3 regions of the Kitasatospora kazusensis genome follow, and region 3 is predicted to be linked to each of the others. Evidence: predicted binding sites of a transcription regulator. Region 3 holds the regulator's gene; each other region holds the start of a gene.
What was found. The regulator HrcA, encoded in region 3, represses chaperone genes, less so after heat shock. The targets are predictions, from matches to a motif close to TTNGCACTCNGNNNNNCNGAGTGCNAA.
Positions count from the first base shown of each region.

Region 1: a site for HrcA is predicted at 2,065-2,091, ahead of ABD330_RS18600 (FmdB family zinc ribbon protein). Genes of this name have one in related genera too.
Region 2: a site for HrcA is predicted at 4,911-4,937, ahead of groES (co-chaperone GroES). Genes of this name have one in related genera too.

Region 1 covers NZ_BAAANT010000020.1:107,551-113,385, forward strand. Annotated here, with positions in the region: gene ABD330_RS18590 (potassium/proton antiporter) at 1-334, shown strand, start outside; gene ABD330_RS18595 (MFS transporter) at 681-1,988, shown strand; gene ABD330_RS18600 (FmdB family zinc ribbon protein) at 2,115-2,432, shown strand; gene ABD330_RS18605 (hypothetical protein) at 2,757-3,083, shown strand; gene ABD330_RS18610 (large conductance mechanosensitive channel protein MscL) at 3,184-3,618, shown strand; gene ABD330_RS18615 (hypothetical protein) at 3,662-3,910, opposite strand; gene ABD330_RS18620 (sigma-70 family RNA polymerase sigma factor) at 4,031-5,002, opposite strand; gene ABD330_RS18625 (phosphatase PAP2 family protein) at 5,429-5,835, shown strand, end outside.
Region 2 covers NZ_BAAANT010000001.1:278,654-284,488, reverse strand. Annotated here, with positions in the region: gene ABD330_RS01430 (response regulator transcription factor) at 1-597, opposite strand, end outside; gene ABD330_RS01425 (WhiB family transcriptional regulator) at 1,125-1,451, shown strand; gene ABD330_RS01420 (LysR family transcriptional regulator) at 1,592-2,596, opposite strand; gene groL (chaperonin GroEL) at 2,724-4,355, opposite strand; gene groES (co-chaperone GroES) at 4,459-4,767, opposite strand; gene ABD330_RS01405 (class I SAM-dependent methyltransferase) at 4,982-5,835, shown strand, end outside.
Region 3 covers NZ_BAAANT010000007.1:143,447-149,281, forward strand. Annotated here, with positions in the region: gene ABD330_RS08635 (S41 family peptidase) at 1-1,006, opposite strand, end outside; gene ABD330_RS08640 (16S rRNA (uracil(1498)-N(3))-methyltransferase) at 1,130-1,879, opposite strand; gene dnaJ (molecular chaperone DnaJ) at 2,003-3,145, opposite strand; gene hrcA (heat-inducible transcriptional repressor HrcA) at 3,217-4,314, opposite strand; gene htpX (zinc metalloprotease HtpX) at 4,538-5,461, shown strand; gene pspAB (PspA-associated protein PspAB) at 5,502-5,835, shown strand, end outside.

The DNA of each region.
Region 1 (5,835 bases), on a different contig from region 3:
CTGGCTGCGGATCGGCGAAGGCTCCCTGGGACAGGACCTGGACATCGAGTCGGCTCCGCTGGAGCACCTGCACGGGCAACTGCTCTCGGTCTCGCTCTCCGGCACCTCACGGATGTCCGGCGTCGAGGTCAGCGAACTGCGGCTGCCCGCCGGGTCCGCCGTGACCCTGGTGGTGCGCGACGGCACCAGCTTCGTCCCCGACAAGGCGACGGTGCTGCGGGCCCACGACGAGCTGCTCGTGGTCACCACCGAGGAGGTCAGCGAGCACGCGGAGCGGCGGCTGCGCGCCGTGGACCAGGGCGGCAAGCTGGCCGGCTGGCTGCAGGGGCGCTAGGGCCTGTCGGGAGCGGGGCCGGCGGCAGCAGATCCGGCGGCAGCGGGGCGCAACGCTGCCTCTCGGCCCGGCGGACCCGACAGTTCATGTGTTCTGCGCTACGTTCACCTTCGCTTCACCGGGAGGATTGCCTCCTGGCGCGTACTATGAGGGCAAGCTTCTACATCACTACTGAACACCCGCTACATCTGCCTGAAGCAGAGTTGGCGCGACCGCTCGGCGGCTGCGGTCCGGGGCGAAAAGGCCTGTCGGACCCGGTATCACCCCGGTCGACGCGCGAGAGGACGACTCTCGGCGCCGTCGGGGCCACCCATGCCCCGTCCGCGCTACCAGGCAGCAGGAAGGCATGACCGTGACGGCCCGCCGAACGGTCGATACCCCGCAGGCACGCGTTGGCTACGGTGCGCTACTCCGCACCCCCGGCGCCTGGACGTTCCTGGCCCCCGCCCTCGCGGCGCGGCTCCCCTACGCGATGCTCAGCCTGGGCATCGTGCTGCTGGTCCTGGACACCCAGGGCTCCTACGGCACCGCAGGCACCGTCGCGGCGGTCTCCGCCGTCGCCCAGGCCTTCGTCGGGCCCCAGACCGGACGGCTCGCCGACCGGTTCGGGCAGGCCGCCGTACTGGTGCCGAGCGTCGTCGTGCACGCGCTCTCGGTGGGCGCGCTGATCGCCCTGGCCCTGGGCCACGCACCGGTCTGGACGCTCTACCTGGCCGCCGCGCCGGCCGGTGCCAGCGTGCCGCAGATCGGCGCCATGGTCCGCTCCCGCTGGGTGGCCAAGCTGACCGGCGACCCGGCGACGGCCTCGCCGCAGAAGCTGAACACCGCCTTCGCCTTCGAGTCGGTCACCGACGAGTTCACCTTCGTGGTCGGACCGGTGCTCGCCACCGCCATCGCGACCGGCATCGCGCCCGCCGCCGGGCTGATCGCCGAGGCCGCGCTGACCGTGGTCGGCGGGCTCGCGTTCGCGGCCCAGCGCCGCACCGCCCCCGCCCGGCACCCGCACGTCCCCGGTGCCGGCCGGGTCTCCGCACTCGCCTCGCCGGGCGTCCGACTGCTGGCCGGCTCCTTCCTGGGCGTCGGCACGGTCTTCGGGGCCATGCAGGTCTCCGTCACGGCCTTCGCCAAGGCGGCGGGCCAGCCCGGTGCCAACGGCCTCGTCTACGGGATCTTCGCGGGCGGCAGCATGCTGGCCGGCGTGCTCTACGGGATGGTCGCCTGGCGGCGCCCGGCCCGGCAGCGGATGCTCGGCAGCTACGCGCTGCTGGTGCTGGGCTGCTCCACGCTGTGGGCGATGCCCAACCTGACCGCACTGGCGGTCGCCGGGCTGGTCTGCGGGCTCGCCATCGCACCGACCCTGATCACCGGCTACACGCTGGTCGAGACGCTGGTCGCGGACGGCGCCAAGACCGAGGCCTTCACCTGGCTGACCGGCGCGATCGGGCTCGGCCTGGCCACCGGGTCGACCGTCGCCGGACAGCTGATCGACGGCTACGGCACCTCGGCCGGTTTCGCCGTCCCCGTCGCGGGCGCCGGGCTCGGCCTGGTCGCCCTGGTGGCGCTGCGGCGACTGCTCGTCCCGCCGGCCACCGCGAGCCGTCCGGTCGCACGCAGCGCGGTTCCGGCCCAGCTGGTGGGGGCCTCGCAGGGCTGACGCCGACCGGCTCACGGCGCAGCTCACACCTGGAGCGCTGGACTCATCCAGCGGAATGCCGCATCATTGACCGTCGTTAGCACTCATCAGGCGAGAGTGCCAGGGGGAAGTGCAGGAGGAAGACAAGTGCCCACGTACCAGTACCAGTGCACGGAGTGTGGCAGCGGCTTGGAGGCGGTGCAGAAGTTCACCGACGACGCGCTGACCACGTGCCCGGAATGCCAGGGCCGGCTCCGCAAGGTTTTCTCGGCCGTGGGTGTGGTGTTCAAGGGCTCGGGCTTCTACCGGACCGACAGCCGCTCCTCCTCGACCAGCTCGGTGACCGCCTCGGGGTCGTCCTCCTCGGGCTCCGCGGCCGCCGCGGCGCCCGCGGCCGCTTCCACGAGCGGGTCCGGCAGCTCCGGTACGAGCGCCAGTAGCTCCAGCTCCAGCTCGGCGAGCTGACCCAACCGGACGTACCCCGTGGCTCACGGCCCGGCACTGTCGCGATCCCGCGGCGGCGCCGGGCCGTTCGGCGTTCCCGGGCCCGGGGCTCCCGTCCACCGCGCTCGCACCCCTCGTGGTCGCGTCACCGTGCTCCCCGTCCCCCGTGTGGGTGACCGAAGTTATCCACAGCCCCGGGTTGTCCACAGGAAGACGCCGCGGGCTTCCGGCGTCCGGACGGTCGGCGCACTCTGATCTCGCGAACGCCGCTCCCAGGCGCTCGCGAGACCACGGAGCCCGACCGGGCCCCACGGTGCCCTGCTATTCCGAGGCGGTGTCCCACCCGTGACCACGCAGCTGGAAGCCCCGCTCCCCCGTCCGCACCCGTCGTCCGTCCGGGCGGCCGTCCCCGCCTTCGCCCCCGCCGTGCCACCCCGGCGGGCCGTCCCCGCCTTCGCGCCGATCCGGCGCGGCTCGGGCGGTCGGCACCGGCTCCGGCAGGCCGTCCGTCACCGTCCGGGGGTGGTGGCCGCCGGGCTGCTGGCCACGGCCACCGCGCTCGCCGCCGGGCCGCTGCGGCCGACCTCGCCTCCCCCGGCCGCCGCCACGAGCACGGTCCTCGGCCCGGCCGGGGCGCCGCGCTGCACGGGTACCGCCCCGCCGACGGGATAGGCCGGTCGTCACCCGTGGGGCCTACTGCGGCTACGGCCCGGTCGCGGCCACCCCGGAGGAGGCCGGAGGCTGGGGGCAACCGACCGGACGAGGAGCAGTAATGCTGAAGGGCTTCAAGAACTTCATGATGCGCGGTGACGTCGTCATCGTGGCCGTCGGGCTGATCATCGCGCTGGCATTCAGCACCCTGATCAAGGCCTTCACCGACAACGTCATCAACCCGATCATCACCAGGGCCCAGGGCGGTCACTCGGCCGGACTCGGCTGGCAGCTCGGCGACGCCGGGAACGACGCGACCTACCTCAACATCGGGTCGTTCATCTCCGCCCTGATCTACTTCGTGATCTTCATGGCGGTCGTCTACTTCCTGATCGTCGTCCCCTACAAGGTCGTCCAGGCCCACCGAGGGATCACGGTCTTCGGCGACCCGGCCCCCGCCAAGACCTGCCCGGCCTGCCTCTCCGAGGACATCCCAGAGGCCGCGTCCAAGTGCCGCTACTGCGGGACCGACCAGCCCGTCGTCGGCCGCGGCTGATCCACCCCGGTCCTGCCCCGCCCCCGTCCCCGCTCGCCGCGCGCTAGCCGCCGTGGTGCGGCGGCCGCTGGCTCACGTACCAGTCCAGCCCGCGCCCGCTGGCGCTGCCGCTGCCGCTGCCGCTGCCGCCGCCCCAGCCGCTGTCCGTGTCGTCGCCGCTCTGCCGGTCCAGCGGATCGCCGAAGACCAGCTTCGCCTTCGGCTGCTTCCGCTCGCCGACTCGCGGCTCCCCGCCCTGCTCGGGCCCCGGCCCCTGCTGCTCGGCCTGCCCGGGCCCCTGCTGCTCGCCCATCTGCCCCGCTCCTTCTCCGCTCACCGACACGTCCCTTCCAGCGTAGGCCGCACGACGACGGACCCCGGTACGGGCGATCGCCGTACCGGGGTCCGTACGCGGGCCCGGACCGAACGTGGGTCAGGCGGCCTCGAAGCCCGCGTGGTCCGCGATCTTCTTCAGCTCGGCCAGGGCGTGCTTCTCGATCTGCCGGATCCGCTCGCGGGTGAGCCCGTGCTGCTTGCCGACCTCCGTCAGCGTGCGCTCGCGGCCGTCCTCCATCCCGTAGCGGGAACGGATGATCGACGCCGTCCGGTCGTCCAGCCGGCCGATCAGGCCGTCCAGCTCCTCACGGCGGAGCATGACCATCACGGCGTCCTCCGGGGAGGTCGCGCCGGTGTCCTCGACCAGGTCGCCGAACTGCGTCTCGCCCTCGTCGTCCACCGACATGTTGAGGCTGACGGGGTCACGGGCCCAGTCCAGCACGTCCTTGACCCGCTGCTCGGTGGTGTCCAGCTCCGCCGCGACCTCGGCGGGGTCGGGCTCGCGGCCCAGTTCCTTCGCCTTCTCCCGCTGCACCCGGCGGATCCGGCCGAGCTCCTCGACCAGGTGGACGGGCAGCCGGATGGTGCGCGACTGGTCGGCTATCGAACGTGTGATCGCCTGCCGGATCCACCACGTCGCGTACGTGGAGAACTTGAACCCCTTCGCGTAGTCGAACTTCTCGACCGCCCGGACCAGGCCGGCGTTGCCCTCCTGGATGAGGTCGAGCAGCGGCAGGCCGCTGCGCGGGTAGCGCCGGGCCACCGCGACCACCAGCCGGAGATTGGAGCGGATGAAGACGTCCTTGGCGCGCTCGGCGTCCTCGGCTATGACCTCCAGTTCCTCCCGCTTCGCGCCCTTGGGCAGCGTGCCCTGCTCCAGCAGGTACTGGGCGTACACGCCGGCCTCGATGCGCAGCGAGAGTTCGACCTCTTCGGCGGCGTCGAGCAGCGGCGTCCTGGCGATCTCGTCGAGGTACATGCCGACAAGGTCGCGGTCGGCCTCATAGTTGGTCGGGCGGGCCGAGCGAGTCCGGTCGGCCCTGTCGCGAACGACGGCACGAGTGGCCATGCTTGCTCCCTTGCTGCTGGTGCCGGTCTTCCTGGGTTGTCCTGCTGACGTGTCCTACTGACGTGCCCTGCCGAGGTGGCCCCGCCTGCTGGGTGCTCCTGCACCGAAGCCTCCGCCCGCCGGGGCCCGAAGGCCCGGGGCAACAGAGATGCGGGCCTCAGCGAGGCTCACACGTAACGATCCAACGAACAGAATTCGGACAACATTCCCAACTGGCCCAGATTCGTCGTCCGATGCAGTATCCTGCGGAATTCTCCCCGCGATCATCAACCCTGTGTGAGGGATCCGCGACCCGGAGTGCCGCCGCTGCGCTCCTCGCCGGACAAACGAACGACACCGGTCATCCGCAGCCTCTCCGCACAAAAGATGCCAAATCGCTATCCCCTGGACCCCGGATCCGGCCCTCCCCCTGGGAAGGTGTCAGCCATGCACCTGTCCACCGACGGCGCCCGAGCCGGCTCGGATCCCGGCCCCCCGCCCGGCGGCGCCGGGAGAACCCGCCCGCCCCGGCGCCGCCGTCCCACGCTCGGATGGCTGGCGCTGGCACTGGGCTGCACCGCCCTGCTCGGCGCGCTGCTCGCCCTGGTCGAGAGCCACTGGGGCCCGCTGGCCCGGGCCGACCAGGGGTGGACGGACGGCCTGCACCGCTTCGCCCGGAGCCACACCGCGTGGACGGCGTCGATGCAGACCCTCACCGACATCGGCGGCCCGCTCACCATGCGGGCCCTGCTCGGCGCGGCCGCCGTCTGGCTGTGGGCGATCGGCGCCCGGATGCTGGCGGGCTGGGTCGCCGCCCAGGCGCTGGTCGGCTGGCTGGCCGACTCGGCGGGCAA
Region 2 (5,835 bases), on a different contig from region 3:
CCAGCGGAAGCCGAGCGCCACCGCGTGCGCACGGTCCGACGCGCCGAGCTTCTTGAACAGGCGCCGGGCGTGGGTCTTGACGGTGTCCTCGGAGAGGAACAGCTCGCGGCCGATCTCCGCGTTGCTCCGCCCGTGGCTCATGCCCTCCAGCACCTGGATCTCACGGGCCGTCAGGGTCGGCGCCGCCCCCATGTCCGGGCTGCGGAGCCGACGCGGGGCGAGCCGCCACGTCGGGTCGGCGAGCGCCTGGGTGACGGTGGCCCGCAGCTCGGCGCGCGAGGCGTCCTTGTGCAGGTAGCCGCGGGCGCCGGCGGCGACCGCGAGGGCGACACCGTCGAGGTCCTCCGCGACGGTGAGCATGATGATGCGCGCGCCCGGATCGGCCGAGAGCAGCCGCCGGACGGTCTCCACCCCGCCGAGGCCGGGCATCCGGACATCCATCAGAACGAGATCGGAGCGGTCGGCCACCCAGCGGCGGAGGACCTCCTCACCGTTCGTCGCAGTGGTCACCCGGTCGACACCGGGCACCGTCGCCACCGCGCGGCGAAGCGCCTCCCGGGCGAGCGGGGAATCGTCGCAGACGAGTACGGATGTCATGACCGTCCTCCGCAGCTGATCCGCGTCACGTTGAGCCTCCTGGCTGGTACGAATCTCTCCGACACGGCCGATTGACGACAGGTTTCGTAAGGATCGCCGGTCTCCCCGCGATCGTTCCGACGCCCGGCGCCCGCAAACCGCCTCCGCACATCCAACGACCGTCACTCGAATGAGTTACGGCTTTCAGGGCCATCTCCACCACTGTACGTGGCCGACCCGTTACCGATCAGCCGCATCGCGGTGCATATGCCGCACTTTTGTGCTGTTCGGGCGTGGCCCGCGCACCCCGAGCGCATCCACGGGGCCGTACACGCCCCCGGAGCCACCCGATTGCCACGTCGGCGCCTGCCAAACGTCATGCCCGCTTTGACCGGTTTTATAGCTTCTGGACGGTCATTGACTGTTGTGTAACTCTGTGGGTGACTTGTCCCAGTGGTTGCCGTAAGTCATATTTCCAGGTGTTCGTACTGACCCGCCGCAGCCTCGCCGCACACGAGCCCGCGCCGGGTCCCTGAAGGGAATGAGCCATGGCAGATTTCTCCCGCCTCCCCGGCCCGAACGCAGACCTCTGGGACTGGCAGCTCTCCGCCGCCTGCCGCGGCGTCGACAGTTCGCTCTTCTTCCACCCGGAAGGCGAACGCGGAGCGGCGCGAAGCTCGCGCGAGGCCAGCGCGAAGGAGGTCTGCATGCGGTGCCCGGTGCGGACCGAGTGCGCGGCGCACGCGCTGGCGGTCCGCGAGCCGTACGGCGTCTGGGGCGGCCTGACCGAGGACGAGCGCGAAGAGCTGATGGGGCGTTCGCGCAACCGCCTGGCCGAGGTACCGATCGCCCTCCCGACGACGATCCGCCGCTGAAACGTTCCTGCACCAGCGCTCACGCACCAGCCAGGCACCCCCCAGGGGCGCGGGGAACTGCGCGAAACGGGAGTGACGGTGGTGCACGGTTGATCGCGCAGTTCCCCGCGCCCCGAGGTGGTTACCCGCGTCAAAAAGGGCTAGCGGCGCGCCGCAACCGCGCCGGAGAGCTGATCCAGCATCAGGGCGACGGCCGGCACCTCGGCCAGGTCGGGCAGGGTGAGCGCGACGACCTGGCGGACGGCCGGACGGCCGGACGCGGCGCGGAGCGGGACGGCGGCCACGCCCGCGCGGCTGACCGAGGCCAGCGCCAGCCCCGGGAGCACCGCGACGCCGAGCCCGGCCGCGACCAGGCCGACCACGGCGGGGTAGTCGTCGGTGGCGAAGTCGATCCGGGGTTCAAAGCCCGCCGCGCCGCAGAGTTCCACCAGGTGGCCGCGGCACTGGGGGCAGCCGGCGATCCACTGCTCGTCGACGAGTTCGGCCAGGTCCACCGGCCGGTCCTCGTCCCGCCCGGCGAGCGGGTGCGCGGCCGGGAGCAGGCCGACCAGCGGGTCGTCGAGGAGTGGGCGGACCACCAGGTCGGACCAGTCGTTGGCGGCCAGCGAGGCGGCCGCCTCCAGCGTCGCTTCGGCGCGGACCGCGCGGGGTGTGCCGTGGGCTGCCGGGCGGACCGGGGTGCCCGGGGAGTCCGGGTAGCGGAAGGCGAGCGCGATCTCGCACTCGCCGCCCCGCAGCATCGCCAGCGACTCCGGCGGTTCGGCCTCGACCAGCGAGACCCGGATCCCCGGGTGGGCGCCGCGCAGCCCGGCCACCGAGGGCGGCACGAGGGTGGAGCTCGCGGTGGGGAAGGACACCAGCCGCACCCGCCCGGCCCGCAGCCCGGTGATCGCCGCCACCTCCTCCTCGGCGGCGGAGAGCCCGGCGAGGATGCCGGTGGCGTGCTTGAGCAGCACCTGTCCGGCCTCGCTCAGCTGCATGCCGCGGCCCGAACGGACCACCAGCGGCGTGTCGACCGACTTCTCCAGGGCCTTCATCTGCTGGCTCACGGCGGGCTGGGTGCAGCCCAGCTCGCGGGCGGCGGCGGAGAAGGAGCCGGTGCGGGCGACGGCACGCAGGACGCGCAGGTGACGGGCCTCGATCATGCCTCAGTTATAAGGCAATCTTTGATTCGAACAAAATCATCCTGATGCGACACGCCGGAGGCCCGGCACGCGCCCCTGGGGGTGCGTGCCGGGCCTCCGGGCCGCTGACGGGTCAGCGGGTCGGACGTCAGTGCGCGTGGCCGTGGCCGCCGTGCGAGTGACCGTTGCCGGCCTCCTCGTCGGCGGGCTTCTCCACCACGAGGGTCTCGGTGGTGAGCAGCAGCGACGCGATGGACGCGGCGTTCTCCAGCGCGGAGCGGGTGACCTTGACCGGGTCGATGACGCCGGCCTTCAGCAGGTCGCAGTACTCACCGGTGGCGGCGTTGAAGCCGTGACCGGCCTCCAGCTCGGCGACCTTGTGGGTGATGACGTAGCCCTCGAGGCCGGCGTTCTGGGCGATCCAGCGCAGCGGCTCGGCGAGCGCCTTGCGGACGACCGCGACACCGGTCGCCTCGTCGCCCGACAGGCCCAGGCCGCCGTCGAGCACCTTCTGGGCGTGGACGAGAGAGGCGCCGCCACCGGCGACGATGCCCTCCTCGACCGCCGCGCGGGTCGCCGAGATGGCGTCCTCCAGACGGTGCTTGCGCTCCTTGAGCTCCACCTCGGTGGCGGCGCCGACCTTGATGACGCAGACGCCGCCGGCGAGCTTCGCCAGGCGCTCCTGCAGCTTCTCGCGGTCCCAGTCCGAGTCGGTGTTGGCGATCTCGGCCTTGATCTGGGCGACGCGGCCGGCCACGGCCTCGTGGTCGCCGGCACCGTCGACGACGGTGGTCTCGTCCTTGGTGATGGTCACGCGGCGGGCGGTGCCCAGCACGTCCAGACCGGCCTGGTCGAGCTTGAGGCCGACCTCCTCGGAGATGACGGTGGCACCGGTCAGGGTGGCCAGGTCGCCCAGGATGGCCTTGCGGCGGTCACCGAAGCCGGGGGCCTTGACGGCCACGGCGTTGAAGGTGCCACGGATCTTGTTCACCACGAGGGTGGACAGCGCCTCGCCGTCGACGTCCTCGGCGATGATCAGCAGCGGCTTCGAGGTGCCACCCTGCAGGACCTTCTCCAGCAGCGGCAGCAGCTCCTGGATGCTGGAGATCTTGCCCTGGTTGATCAGGATGTAGGGGTCCTCCAGGACCGCTTCCTGACGCTCGGCGTCGGTGACGAAGTACGGCGAGAGGTAGCCCTTGTCGAACTGCATGCCCTCGGTGAAGTCCAGCTCCACGCCGAAGGTGTTCGACTCCTCGACGGTGATGACACCGTCCTTGCCGACCTTGTCGATCGCCTCGGCGATGAGCTCGCCGACCTGCGGGTCCTGCGCGGAGAGGGACGCGACGGCGGCGACGTCGTCCTTGCCCTCGATCTCGCGGGCGCTGGCGAGCAGGTACTCGGACACGGCCGCGACGGCCTTGTCGATGCCCTTCTTCAGGGCGGCGGGGCCGGCGCCGGCGGCGACGTTGCGCAGACCCTCGTTGACCAGGGCCTGGGCCAGCACGGTGGCGGTGGTGGTGCCGTCACCCGCGACGTCGTTCGTCTTGGTGGCGACCTCCTTGACCAGCTGGGCGCCGAGGTTCTCGTACGGGTCGTCGAGCTCGACCTCACGGGCGATGGTGACACCGTCGTTGGTGATGGTCGGCGCGCCGAACTTCTTGTCGATGACGACGTTGCGGCCCTTGGGGCCGATGGTCACCTTGACGGTGTCGGCCAGCTTGTTCACGCCGCGCTCCAGCGAGCGGCGGGCGTCCTCGTCGAACTGCAGGATCTTCGGCATGGTGTTTCCTTCGGGGAGTGTCTTTGTGACGTGCGCGTGAGCCAACAACCGCGCCCCGGGCCCCTGTCAGTAGTGACACGGATCCGGGGCGGGCTGGAACGTCTTACTTCTCGACGATGGCGAGGACGTCGCGGGCCGAGAGGACGAGGTACTCCTCGCCGTTGTACTTCACCTCGGTGCCGCCGTACTTCGAGTACAGGACGACGTCGCCGACGGTGACGTCGAGCGGAAGACGGTTACCGTCCTCGAAGCGGCCCGGGCCGACGGCCAGGACGACGCCCTCCTGGGGCTTCTCCTTGGCGGTGTCCGGGATAACCAGGCCGGAGGCCGTGGTGGTCTCGGCTTCGAGCGGCTGGACCACGATGCGGTCCTCGAGCGGCTTGATGGCAACCTTGCTGCTGACGGTGGTCACGTCCGAGCTCCCCTTCGGAGAATACGGGGTTGTTCTTCAGGTAGGTGGCGACGTCCGCGTGCCTGCCGTCGCGGGGGTCAGGCACACTCTGTCGCGTTAGCACTCTCCCTGGGGGGAGTGCCAGGAACGACCATAGGCCGCCGTTAGCACTCAGTCAACCAGAGTGCCAACGGCGTGGCTCGAAGGCTGTCCGGTGTCCGGGGACAATGGCCGGGTGGAGATCGAATCGTTCCGGGCCCTGCTGACCGACGAGGGCCAGGCACTGCTGGCCGAGCTGCGTGACTTCAAGCCGGGGGAGGAACTCGCCCTGGCCACCAGGCTGCGCCGCACGCACCCGGCCGGGCTGGTGTCCGCCGCCCTCGCCCAGGCGGCCCTGCGGCAGCGGGCGCGGGCCAAGTTCGACGTGGACGCGGACGCGCTGTACTTCACCCCGGACGGAGTCGAACAGGCCACCCGCCGCAGCGTCGCCGAGTGGCGGGCGGAGCGGTTCGCGGCGCTCGGCGTCCGGCGGCTGGCGGACCTGTGCTGCGGGATCGGCGGGGACGCGATCGCGCTGGCCCGGGCCGGGATCGCCGTGCTCGCCGTCGACCGCGACCCGCTGACCTGCGCCGTCGCCGAGGCGAACGCCGCCGCGCTGGGCCTGGCCGAGCTGATCGAGGTGCGCTGCGCGGACGTCACCGAGGTCGACGTGACGGGTTTCGACGCGGTGTTCACCGACCCGGCGCGGCGCACCTCGCGGGGCCGGGTGTTCGATCCGGAGGCGTACTCGCCCCCGCTCTCCTGGGCGGTCGAGGCGGCCCGCCGCACCCCGTTCGGGGCGCTCAAGATCGCGCCGGGGATCCCGCACGAGCTGGTCCCCGAGGACGCCGAGGCCGAGTGGGTGTCGGACCACGGGGACGTGAAGGAGGCCGGGCTCTGGTTCGGCACGAAGCCCGCCGAGCCGCACCGCGCCACCCTGCTGCCCGGCGCGCACACCCTCACCGGCGGCCGCCTCCCCGATCCGGCGGCCGGGCCGGTGGGCCGCTACCTGTACGAGCCGGACGGCGCGGTGATCCGGGCGCACCTGGT
Region 3 (5,835 bases):
GGGCCAGCCGGGCGCGGACGCCCGGGGTGTCCGCGAGCACCCGGGCCGGGCCCTCCCGGTGGGTCAGCCAGTGGACGCCGCCGCGCACGACCACGGCGGCGGCCCGGCCGGTGCGGTCGGGGGCGACCGTCTCCAGCCGCCCGGCCGCCGCGACGGGGTACGCCTGACGGCCCGTCCGAGGGCCGGCCGGGCGGACGTCCAGGCGGCGGGGCTCGGCGCCGTCCAGGTCGTCGAGGAGCCAGAGCTCGCCCGCGCTGTGCCAGCAGACCCGGGTGCCGTCGGTGCTCGCGTCCCGGGCGTAGAACTCGCCGCTGCTGTGGCGCCGCAGGTCGGAGCCGTCCGGGAGGCTGGACCAGAGCTGCGCGGTGCCGTCGTGGTCGGAGAGGAAGGCCACCCGCTCCCCCACCCAGAGCGGGGAGGCGAGGTTGCCGTCCAGCCCGGCGTGCAGGCGGTGGTACTCCCCGTCGCCGATCCAGAGCTTGCCGACCCGGCCGCCCCGGTAGCGCTTCCAGCGGGCGGGCTCGCTCGAAGCGGCGGAGAGCAGCAGGGTCCGGGGCCCGTCCGGCTCCTGGGCCAGGCCGCCGACCGGGCCGTACGGGAGCCGGACGGGCTCGCCGCCGTCCAGCGGAAGGGCGAAGGCCCAGGTGCGGCGCGAGGTCGACTGGCCGGCCGAGGTGACCGCGATCGGACGGCCGTCCGCCGTCCAGCCGCGCAGCGCGGTCACGGCGCTGCCCCAGTACGTCAGACGGCGGGCCGGGCCGCCCTCGGTGGGCGCGACGAAGATCTCGGGCGCGCCGTCCCTGGCCGACGTCCAGGCGAGGTGGCGCCCGTCCGGGGAGAACCTCGGGTGGCTGACGGGCGCCTGGTCGGCCGTCAGCCGCCAGGCCCGGCCGCCGTCGACCGGCGCGAGCCAGATGTCGTCCTCGGCGACGAACGCGACGAGGTCGCCGTGCAGGTGCGGATGGCGCAGGTACGCGCCCGGAGCGGGGTGCTGGGATTCGGTCACGGCACGACCCTAGAGACCGGGCCCGGGCTGCTGCCAAAGGTTTCTTTGTCAGCGAACCCGGCCTGTCGGCGAACCCGGCCGGTGCGGCCCGGACTCAGACCCAGCAGCCGGTGCGGCCCGGGCTCAGGACCAGCGGCCGGTGCGGCCGAGGAGCAGTGCACCGGCCGCCACCCCGGCGGTCGAGGTGCGCAGCACGGACGGGCCCAGCCGGTACGGCCCGGCCCCCGCCTCGGCGAAGGCGGCCAGCTCGTCCGGGGAGACGCCGCCCTCGGGACCGACGACCAGGACCAGGTCGCCGGTGTCCGGCAGCGCGGCGGCGGCCAGCGGCTCGGCGCCCTCCTCGTGCAGCACGGCGGCGAACGCGGCGGCGCGCAGCAGCGGGGCCAGCTGGCGGGTCGTCATCGGCTCGCGGACCTCGGGGAAGCGCAGCCGGCGGGACTGCTTTCCGGCCTCGCGCGCGGTGGCCCGCCACTTGGCGAGCGCCTTGGCGCCCCGCTCGCCCTTCCACTGCGTGATGCAGCGGGAGGCGGCCCAGGGGATCACCACGTCGACCCCGACCTCGGTCATGGTCTCGACCGCGAGCTCGCCCCGGTCGCCCTTGGGCAGCGCCTGGACCACCACGATCCGGGGCGCGGGCTCCGGCTCCCGCCGGACGGCCGACACCGTGACGTCCAGCGCGTCCTTGCCGACCACGGCGGCGACCGTGCCGTCGGCCCCGGTGCCCAGGCCGTCCGCGAGGGTCACCGCCTCACCGGCCTCCAGCCGCTTCACGGTGACGGCGTGCCGCCCCTCCGCACCGTCGAGGCGGACCACCGAGCCGGGGACAACACCGGCCAACCGCGACGAGTCGACGACGAACACAGGGGCGGTCATACCGCGAACCTCCAAATGATGAGCGTAAACCTCAAGGGGCGCGGGGAACTGCGCGAAGCGGGAGGGCACACGTCGCACCCTTCCGATCTCGCACAGTTCCCCGCGCCCCTGAAAACAACCGGCTCAGCGGCCGTTGAAAGCGTCCTTCAGCCGGGAGAACAGCCCCTGCTGGCCCGGCGCGAACTGGCCGGACGGCCGCTCCTCGCCGCGCAGCACCGCGAGGCGGCGGAGCAGGTCCTCCATCTCGGGGTCGAGCTTGGTGGGGGTCTGCACCTCGACATGCACTATCAGGTCGCCCCGGCCGCCGCCCCGCAGGTGGGTGATGCCCCGGCCGTGCAGCGGGATGGACTGGCCGGACTGCGTACCGGGCCGGATGTCGACCTCTTCGAGGCCGTCCAGGGTCTGCAGCGGCACCTGGGTGCCGAGCGAGGCCGCCGTCATCGGGATGGTGACGGTGCAGTGCAGGTCGTCGCCGCGCCGCTGGAAGGTCGAGTGCGCGGTCTCCGCGATCTCGACGTACAGGTCGCCGGGCGGGCCGCCGCCGGGGCCGACCTCGCCCTCGCCGGCCAGCTGGATCCGGGTGCCGTTGTCCACGCCCGCCGGGATCTTGACGGTGAGGGTGCGGCGGGCCCGGACCCGGCCGTCGCCCGCGCACTCGGGGCACGGGGTCGGCACGACGGTGCCGAAGCCCTGGCACTGCGGGCAGGGGCGCGAGGTCATGACCTGGCCCAGGAAGGACCGGGTGACCTGCGAGACCTCGCCCTTGCCGCGGCACATGTCACAGGTCTGCGCGGAGGTGCCGGGAGCGGCACCCTCACCCGAGCAGGTGGTGCAGGTCACGGCGGTGTCGACCTGGAGTTCCTTGGTGGTGCCGAAAGCCGACTCCTCCAGGGTGATCTCCAGGCGGATCATCGCGTCCTGGCCCCGACGGGTCCGCGAACGCGGGCCGCGCTGGCCCGCCGCGGCGCCGAAGAAGGCGTCCATGATGTCGGAGAAGCCGAAGCCCGCCGCGCCCGCGCCGAAGCCGCCCGCGCCGCCACCGCCGTTCGGCGAGAGCGGGTCGCCGCCGAGGTCGTAGACCTGCCGCTTGGACGGGTCGGAGAGCACCTCGTATGCGGCGTTGATCTCCTTGAACCGCTCCTGCGTCTTCGGGTCCGGGTTGACGTCCGGGTGCAGTTCACGGGCGAGGCGCCGGAACGCCTTCTTGATCTCGTCCTGCCCCGCATCCCGTCGGACGCCGAGTACCGCGTAGTAGTCCGTGGCCACCAAATGCTCCGCTTGTTCCGCCTCTAGAAGTGCTGCGACTTGTCACCGTGTGTGGTCACACGGTGCTGTTCCTACGACTCGGCCAGGATCTGGCCCACGTACCTTGCCACCGCACGCACCGCCCCCATTGTGCCCGGGTAGTCCATCCGGGTCGGACCGATCACCCCGAGTTTCGCGACACTCTCGTCGCCCGAACCGTAACCGACCGAGACGACCGAGGTGGAATTGAGCCCCTCGTAGTCGTTCTCCCGGCCGATCCGCACGGTCATCCCGGCGTCCGCCGTCTCACCCAGCAGGCGCAGCAGGATCACCTGCTCCTCCAGCGCCTCCAGCACCGGCTGGATGGTGAGCGGGAAGTCATGTCCGAAACGTGTCAGGTTGGCCGTGCCGGCCAGCATGATCCGTTCCTCGTTCTGCTCGGCGAGGGTCTCGAAGAGGGTCGCCAGCACGGTGGTCACGACCGGCCGGTCGGCCGCCTCGAAGGCCGCCGGGAGGTCCTCCAGCAGACCGGGGACGTCCGGCAGCCGCTGGCCGCCCGCGCGGGCGTTGAGTCTGGTCCGGAGCTCCGCGAGGACGGTCTCGCCGACCGTGCCCGGACAGTCCACCATCCGCTGCTCGACCCGGCCGGTGTTGGTGATCAGGACCAGCATCACCTTGGCCGGGGCCAGTGCGACCAGCTCGACGTGCCGGACGGTCGAGCGGGAGAGCGAGGGGTACTGCACCACCGCGACCTGCCGGGTCAGCTGCGCGAGCAGCCGGACCGTCCGGGCGACGGTGTCGTCCAGGTCGACCGCGCCGTCCAGGAAGTGCCGGATCGCCCGGCGCTCGGGGGCGCTCATCGGCTTGACCTCGGCCAGCCGGTCGACGAAGAGCCGGTAGCCCTTGTCGGTGGGGATGCGGCCCGCGCTGGTGTGCGGCTGGTGGATGTAGCCGTCCTCCTCCAGGGCCGCCATGTCGTTGCGCACCGTCGCCGGGGAGACCCCCAGGCTGTGCCGCTCGACCAGGGCCTTGGAGCCGACGGGCTCCTCGGTGCCGACGTAGTCCTGCACGATGGCGCGGAGCACCGCGAGCTTGCGGTCGTCCAACGGGCGGAGATCGCGGACGTCCAGGCGCGAATCGAGCTGCCGGGCATCGGACTTGCGTTCGTCGGCTCTGCGCTCGCTGAACATGGCACGCACCTCCGTCTTCGTCCGTTGAGTCTGGTAGCTGTCCGGTCCCCTGGCACTCTGGAAGGCAGAGTGCCAGAACCGTACCTGCCAGTGTAAGGCCCGTCCACGACGGCAGGAACGGCCCGCGGACGTGATCCTCGACCGAAATCCGGCGCGGGGGCGGTGCCTGCACGCCCCCTGAGTGGCAGCATCGAAGACGAACTTGAATATCGAAGGAGCAGCGATGTCGGCGTCATCCCAGCATTCCCGCTTCGCACCCGACCGCGGGCTGACCGGTCGGATGGTCACCACCATGTTCTTGATCGGGTTGCTCTACGTCGGCTTCACCGGAGTGCTGATCGTCCTGCTGCGCGGGGCGTGGCCGCTGATCGTGCTGATCTCGGGCGGCCTGTTCGTGGCCCAGTTCTGGTTCAGCGACAAGATCACCGAGCGGGCGATGGGCGCCCGCGAGGTCACCCCGGAGCAGTACCCGCAGTTGCACGGCACCATTGACCGGCTCTGCGCGCTGGCCGACATGCCGAAGCCGCGGATCGCGGTGGCGGACAACGACATGCCGAACGCCTTCGCCACCGGCCGCAACCCCGAGAAGTCCGTGGTCTGCGTCACCACCGGCCTGCTGCGGCGGCTGGAGCCGGAGGAGTTGGAGGGCGTGCTCGCGCACGAGCTCTCGCACGTCGCGCACCGGGACGTCGCGGTGATGACGATCGCCGGCTTCCTCGGCGTGCTGGCCGGGGTGATGACCCGGATCGCGCTGTACGGCGGCTTCCTGGGCGGCAACAACCGCAACAACAACGACCAGAACGCCGCCATCGCGATGATGATCATCCCGCTGGTCAGCATCGTGGTCTACGCGATCAGCTTCCTGCTGACCCGGCTGCTGTCCCGCTACCGCGAGCTGGCCGCCGACCGGGCCGCCGCCCAGCTCACCGGCCGGCCCAGTGCGCTGGCCTCGGCCCTGACCAAGGTGACCGGCCAGATCGCCGCGATCCCCACCAAGGACCTGCGCAAGGCGCAGCCGTACAACGCCTTCTACTTCGCCCCCGCGCTCAGCGCGCGGGACGCGGCCACCCAGCTGCTGTCCACCCACCCCTCGCTGGAGCAGCGGCTGGAGCAGCTCGGCAAGATCTCGGCCCGACTGGGCGAGTGACCCACCCGGACCGGAACGGTTCAGAACGGTAGGAGACTTCGTGGGAATCCTGGACGCCCTGTTCGGCCGCACCAAGCCGGTGCGGCCCGACCTCGACCAGCTGTTCGGCGTGCCCTCCGCCGCGCTCACCCTGGAGGCGGCGGCCGGCTTCCGGCCGACCGGGCTCGGGTCGGTCTGCTTCGCCGCCGTCGAGGGCGGCGCCTTCGGCGAGGTGGAGCGGCAGGTCAAGGACCTGCTGAACGCCGACACCGTGAACGGCGGCGTGCCGGTGGAGGCCAGCCAGGACGACTACGGCTACACCTGGCTGCTCGCCCGGCACACCCCGCAGGAGCTGCCGGAGCTGGTCAACGACCTGCACGCGGTCAACAGCGAGC